DNA from 2 places in the Streptomyces sp. NPDC091281 genome. Region 2 is predicted to be linked to the other one. Evidence: predicted binding sites of a transcription regulator. Region 2 holds the regulator's gene; the other holds the start of a gene.
What was found. Region 2 encodes HspR, which represses chaperone genes until heat shock. Its sites were predicted from a motif close to TTGAGNNNNNNNNNCTCAA; they were not measured.
Positions count from the first base shown of each region.

Region 1: the regulator HspR is predicted to act here: its motif matches at 1,109-1,127, upstream of lon (endopeptidase La).

Region 1 is NZ_JBIVUY010000002.1:671,003-674,412, forward strand. It holds gene ACIQPQ_RS07505 (rhomboid-like protein) at 100-945, shown strand; gene lon (endopeptidase La) at 1,150-3,410, shown strand, end outside.
Region 2 is NZ_JBIVUY010000021.1:13,178-16,587, forward strand. It holds gene ACIQPQ_RS36445 (LuxR C-terminal-related transcriptional regulator) at 1-64, opposite strand, end outside; gene ACIQPQ_RS36450 (sugar ABC transporter substrate-binding protein) at 308-1,411, opposite strand; gene ACIQPQ_RS36455 (heat shock protein transcriptional repressor HspR) at 1,750-2,202, opposite strand; gene dnaJ (molecular chaperone DnaJ) at 2,208-3,398, opposite strand.

The DNA.
Region 1 (3,410 bases), on a different contig from region 2:
TCGGCTGTTGATCCCCTGTCGAAGTGGCCCCGGTCACAGACAGGGGGTGGCGGGGCGCGAAGGGTGGACGGCACGGGAACGCGGGAGGAGAGCCTCACGGTGACGGAACACGCGGTGGCGGACGGGCCCGAGCCCGCGTCGAAGATCACGCCCGGAAACCGGGCGACCGGTACGTGCAGGGCCCGGCGCCCGGCCACGGCCCCCCGCGCCGCCGCCCCGCTCGACGGCATCCCCCGCCAGCCCGCCCCCGTACCCGGCCGCCCCCGCGACCGGCGCCCCGCCGCCACCCTCCGCCGCCTCCTCCGCCTCGTGCCGACCCCCACCGGCACCCCCTTCACCTTCGGCTACGGCGTCGTCCTCGCCGTCACCTCCTACGTCGCCGCGCACGCCGACCCCGCCCTCGTGCACACGCTGCACCAGGGCTCCAGCACCGACGTGGCCCACCTGCTGCATGCGCCCGTGTTCGTGCTGGTGGCGAGCGCCCTGTGGGTCGCGGGCGCACTCACCTCCCCCTTCTCGCTCGCCTTTCTCGTGGTGCTCACGGCGCTGGAGCGGCGGCTCGGCGGGGTCCGCACGGCCCTCGTCTTCCTCCTCGGCCACGTCCTGGCCACCCTCGCCACCGAGGTCCCCGTCGGCCTGGCCGTCCTCGTCGGCCACCTCCCCGACACCTCCCTGCACCGCCTCGACTACGGCATCAGCTTCGGCGTCGCCGCCAGCGTCGGCGCCCTGGCCGGACTCCTCACCCCCTGGCTCCGGTGGCCCCTCCTGGCCGGGTGCGCCGCGGCCCTCCTCCCCGACCTCCTGGCCGCCGTCGACCCCCTGACCAGCTGGGGCCACCTCATCGCCCTCACCGTCGGCGTCGGCACCTGGCCGTGGGTACGGCGCTGGGCGGGCGCGACGCCGACGGGCGCGAGGCGGGCGGGCGGGGCGGTTCCGGCGGTCTGACCGGACGAGGCGGGGGCGCGCGGGGACCGGCCGGAGGGGCGACTCGCGGGACGGGCCGGAAGGGCGGCTCGCGGGGCCGGCTGGAGCGGCGGCTCGCGGGGTGCCGTTGATCGCCCACAGCGAACGCGGCACCCCGCGGGGAACATCCAGGCGCTCACATGCATTGAGTCGGCATAACTCAACTTGACTGCCTAAGGGGAGATCATGGCTGCTGAGTCCGCAGCGTTCACACCGCTCACCCTGCCCGTGCTGCCGCTCGACGACGAGGTCGTGCTGCCGGGGATGGTGGTTCCGCTCGACCTCAACGACACCGACGTCCGCGCCGCCGTGGAGGCCGCGCAGGCCGCCGCCCGGTCCGGGCCCGGCAAGCCCCGGGTGCTGCTGGTGCCCCGCGTCGACGGGGCGTACGCGAGCACCGGTGTGCTCGGCACCGTCGAGCAGGTCGGCCGGCTCGCCGACGGCGATCCGGGCGCCCTCATCCGCGGCCGGGCCCGCGTGAAGATCGGCGCGGGGACCACGGGGCCGGGCGCGGCGCTGTGGGTCGAGGGCACCCGGATCGACGAGAGCGTGCCCGAGCCGCTGCCCGGTCACGTCACCGAACTGGTCACCGAGTACAAGGCGCTCGCCACCGCCTGGCTGCGCAAGCGCGGCGCCTGGCAGGTCGTCGACCGCGTGCAGGCCATCGACGACGTCTCCGCGCTCGCCGACAACTCCGGGTACTCGCCCTTCCTCGGCACCGAGCAGAAGATCGAGCTGCTGGAGACCGCCGACCCGGTCGTCCGGCTCCGCCTCGCCACCCGCCAGCTCCGCGACCACCTCGCCGAACAGGACGTCGCCGAGACCATCGCCAAGGACGTCCAGGAGGGCGTCGACAAGCAGCAGCGCGAGTTCCTGCTCCGCCGTCAGCTGGAGGCCGTCCGCAAGGAACTCCGCGAGCTGAACGGCGAGCAGGAGGGCGAGGAGTCCGACGACTACCGCACCCGCGTCGAGGCCGCCGACCTGCCCGAGAAGGTCCGCGAGGCCGCCCTCAAGGAGGTCGACAAGCTGGAGCGCTCCTCCGACCAGTCGCCCGAGGGCTCCTGGATCCGCACCTGGCTCGACACCGTCCTCGAACTGCCGTGGAACGAGCGCACCGAGGACCAGTACGACATCAAGGGCGCCCGCGCGGTCCTCGACGCCGAGCACGCGGGCCTGGAGGACGTGAAGGAACGCATCACCGAGTACCTCGCGGTGCGCAAGCGCCGCAGCGACCGGGGCCTCGGCGTGGTCGGCGGGCGGCGCGGCGGGGCCGTGCTCGCGCTCGTCGGGCCGCCCGGCGTCGGCAAGACCTCGCTCGGCGAGTCCGTCGCGCACGCGATGGGCCGGGAGTTCGTCCGCGTCGCCCTCGGCGGCGTCCGCGACGAGGCCGAGATCCGCGGCCACCGCCGTACGTACGTCGGTGCCCTGCCCGGCCGGATCGTGCGCGCGATCAAGGAGGCCGGGTCGATGAACCCGGTCGTGCTCCTCGACGAGATCGACAAGGTGGGCTCCGACTTCCGGGGCGACCCGGCCGCCGCCCTCCTGGAAGTCCTGGACCCGGCGCAGAACCACACCTTCCGCGACCACTACCTGGAGGTCGAACTCGACCTCTCCGACGTGGTCTTCCTCGCCACCGCCAACGTCCTGGAAGCCATCCCCGAGGCCCTGCTCGACCGTATGGAGCTGGTCCGTCTCGACGGCTACACCGAGGACGAGAAGGTCGTCATCGCCCGCGACCACCTGCTCCCGCGCCAGCTGGAGCGGGCCGGTCTCCAGCCCGACGAGGTCGCCCTCGACGAGAGCGCCCTGCGCAGGCTGGCCGGGGAGTACACCCGCGAGGCGGGGGTCCGCACCCTGGAGCGGGCCATCGCCCGGCTGCTGCGCAAGGTCGCCGCCCAGCACGAACTGGGCGAGCGGAAGCTGCCGTCCACGATCACCGACGCGGACCTGCGCGACCTGATCGGCCGCCCGCACCACGTGCCCGAGTCCGCCCAGGACCCCGCCGAGCGGCGTACCGCCGTGCCCGGTGTCGCGACCGGGCTCGCGGTCACCGGGGCCGGGGGAGACGTCCTCTACGTCGAGGCGTCGCTGGCCGACCCGGAGACGGGCGCGGCCGGACTGACCCTGACCGGTCAGCTCGGCGACGTGATGAAGGAGTCGGCGCAGATCGCGCTCAGCTTCCTCCGCTCGCGCGGCGCCGAACTGGAACTGCCGGTGGCCGACCTCAAGGACCGGGGTGTGCACATCCACTTCCCGGCGGGCGCGGTCCCCAAGGACGGCCCGAGCGCGGGCATCACGATGACGACGGCCCTGGCCTCCCTGCTGAGCGGGCGCCTGGTCCGCACCGACGTGGCCATGACCGGCGAGGTCTCCCTCACCGGGCGGGTCCTGCCCATCGGCGGCGTGAAGCAGAAGCTGCTCGCCGCGCACCGGGCGGGCGTCACCAC
Region 2 (3,410 bases):
GATCCCCGGCCCCGCACAGTCGGTCAGCACCGTGAGGATGCTCCTCCGCCCCGTGCCCGGCCATCGGCCATCCCACCCCCGCTGTTCGCCTGGTCCGCAGCGCAACTATGCGCGGCCCCGGACCGGCTCCGCAACACGGCTCCGTCCCTCGCACCCGGGGAAATCAGGCCATTTCCACGGGTTCCTCCCGGCCCGGACAGCGATGTCGTACGTCTGTACGCGCTCGGCGCAAGGGGGGGACGGGCGAAACCCCCGGGAGGCGGCGGGCCTTCCCGGGGGTACGGGGACGAGCGGTTCCGCCCCGGCCTCAGCTGAGCTTGAGGGCCGCGCAGGCGGACTGGTACTTGGCGGTGCAGATGTCGGACGCCTTGTAGATCCCGTCGGCGATGACGGTCTCCTTGATGTTCTTCTTCGTCAGCGCGACCACCGTCACCAGCTGGGCCGGGATGTTCTTGTCGGTGGGGCTGTCGACGGAGTCGCGGGTCAGGGCGTCGAACTGGATGTCGCGGCCCTGCACCTTGGCGACGGCCATCTCCGCGGCGGCCTCCGCCATCTGCGGGTAGGGCTTGTAGACGCTCATGTACTGCTCACCGGCGACGATCCGCTGCACGCCCGCGAGTTCGGCGTCCTGGCCGGTGATGGGCGGCAGCTCGGTGACGCCCGCGGCCTTGAGGGCCTTGATGATGCCGCCGGCCATCGCGTCGTTGGCGGAGTAGACGGCCGAGATGTTGTCGGCGCCGATCTTCTGGATCGCCTGGGCCATGTTCTCCTGGGCGATGTCCGGGCTCCAGTCCTTGGTGTCGAAGGACTCGGCGATCGTGACGCGCCCGCTCAGCTCCGACAGCGCGCCGTTCTTGAACTGCTTGGCGTTGGGGTCGGTGGGCGAGCCGTTCATCATGACGATCTTGTCGGAGGTCTGGGCGTTGCCCAGCGACTCGGCGAGCGTGCGCCCCTGCACCTCGCCGACCAGCTCGTTGTCGAAGGAGACGTACGCGTCGATCGGGCCCTCGGCCAGCCGGTCGTAGGCGATGACCGGGATGCCCGCGTCCTTCGCCTTGCGCACGGTGTCCACCATGGCCTTGGAGTCGACCGCGTCGAGCAGGATGATGTCGACCTTCTCGTCGATCATCCGCTCCATCTGGGTGATCTGGGTCTCGGTCTTCGACTCGGCGTTCGCGTACTCCGTCTTGCCCTTGTTCGCGGTGAGCGCGGCGACCTTGGCCTTGATGATCGGGTAGTCGAACTCCTCGTACCGGGTGTTCGTCGACTCCGGCATCAGCACGCCCACGGTGATGTCGTTGCTCTTCGTCGGCGTCGCCGCCCCGCCCTCCTCCGCCGCGCCGAGCATCCCGCATCCGGCGAGCGAGAGGGACATCGTGGAGGCGGCCACGGCTATGGCGATACGACGCATTCAGGGGCTCACTTCAGGTGCGTTAGGGACATGGGCGCGACTCGACCACCCAGGTGTCTGAAAAGACAACTGGCCGCCCACCGCCGCCGTCAAGCGGAACTACTTAACGAAGTAACAACATCACCCTCCGCTTAGCGGGTGAAGACACATGGAGACGACGCGAAGGACTCGGCGGGGGCGCCTCACGAACCCTTCACCGACCCGCACTTCACCGCGTCCGGGAACACGCCGAAGGGGCGGCCCCGGAGGATGTCCGGGGCCGCCCCTTCGGCGTGCGTGCGGTGGAGCGGTGGAGCGTCGGGACGTCAGGCCCAGGGGGCCGTCGGGCTGTCGGGCCGTCAGTCCGAGGTCTGCTGGCGCTTGGGGCGCCAGACGACCAGGGCGCTGGTCTGCTGGACCTCCTGGTAGGGGACCAGGTCGCGGCGGTAGGACGCGTGGACCGCGGCCTCCCTCTGCTGCATGGCCGCCGCCGCGCCGTCCAGCGCCGACTCCAGTTCCGCGACCCTCGACTGGAGGGCCGCGACCTGGTTCTCCAGCTCGATGATCCGCTTGATGCCGGCCAGGTTGATGCCCTCGTCCTGGGACAACTGCTGGACGGTGCGCAGCAGTTCGATGTCCCGGGCCGAGTAGCGGCGGCCCCGGCCCGCGGTGCGGTCCGGGGAGACCAGGCCGAGCCGGTCGTACTGGCGGAGCGTCTGGGGGTGCAGGCCGGAGAGCTGGGCCGCCACCGAGATGACGTAGACCGGGGTCTCCTGGGTCAGTTCGTACGGGTTGCGCCGACGGCCGTCCATGACGCTCAAGCTCCCTTCGCTGCCTCGAACAGCTCGGCCCGCGGGTCCTCCTCCGCGGTCGCCTCGCGATACGCCTCCAGTGCGTCACGAGCCTTCCCCGACAGGTCCTTCGGGACACTCACCTCGACGGTGACGAGGAGGTCGCCCCGGCTGCCGTCCTTGCGGACCGCGCCCTTGCCGCGGGCGCGCATGGTGCGCCCGTTGGGGGTGCCGGGCGGCAGTTTCAGCGTGATCGGCGGGCCGCCCAGGGTGGGGACCCTGATGTCGCCGCCGAGCGCCGCCTCGGTGAAGGTGACCGGCACGCTCACCGTGAGGTTGTCGTCCTTGCGGCCGAAGACCGGGTGCGCGTCGACGTGGACGGCGACGTAGAGGTCACCGGCCGGGCCGCCGCGCTCGCCGGGAGCGCCCTTGCCGCGCAGCCGGATGCGCTGCCCGTCGGTCACCCCCGCCGGGATGCGGACCTGCATGGTCCGGGAGGACTTGGCGCGCCCGCTGCCCTTGCAGTCCATGCAGGGGTGCTCGGCGATGAGGCCGCGCCCCTTGCAGTCGGGGCACGGGTCGGTCAGCGAGAAGCCGCCGCCGGAGCCGCGGGCGACCTGTCCGGTGCCGACGCAGGTCGGGCACACGCGGGGCGTGCCGTTCTTGTCGCCGGTGCCGGAGCAGGCCTTGCAGGGGGACTGCGAGGACATCCGCAGCGGGACGGTGGCGCCCTCGATGGCCTCGGTGAAGCTCAGCGTGACCTCGGACTCGATGTCCTGGCCGCGCCGGGGCTGGGTCCGGGTGCCGGTCCCGGTGGCGCCGCCGCGGTTGAACAGCCCGCCGAAGACGTCACCGAGTCCGCCGCCGAAGCCGCCCGCGCCCTGGCCCCCGCCGCCGCCCTGGGCGCCGCCGAAGAGGTCGCCCAGGTCGAAGTTGAAGGAGCCGCCCGCCCCGCCCGGTCCGGGGCGGAAGCCGCCGTTGCCGAACAGGGCGCGGGCCTCGTCGTACTCCTTGCGCTTCTTGGGGTCGCCGAGGACGTCATTCGCCTCGGAGATCTCCTTGAAGCGCTCCTCGGCCTTGGCGTTGCCCTTGTTGGCGTCCGGGTGGAACTCGCGGGCGAGCTTCCGGTACGCCTTCTTGATCTCGGCCTCGGTGGCGTCCTTGGGGACGCCGAGGACCTTGTAGTAGTCCTTCTCGATGAAGTCCTTCGTGCTCATCCCCGACGTCCC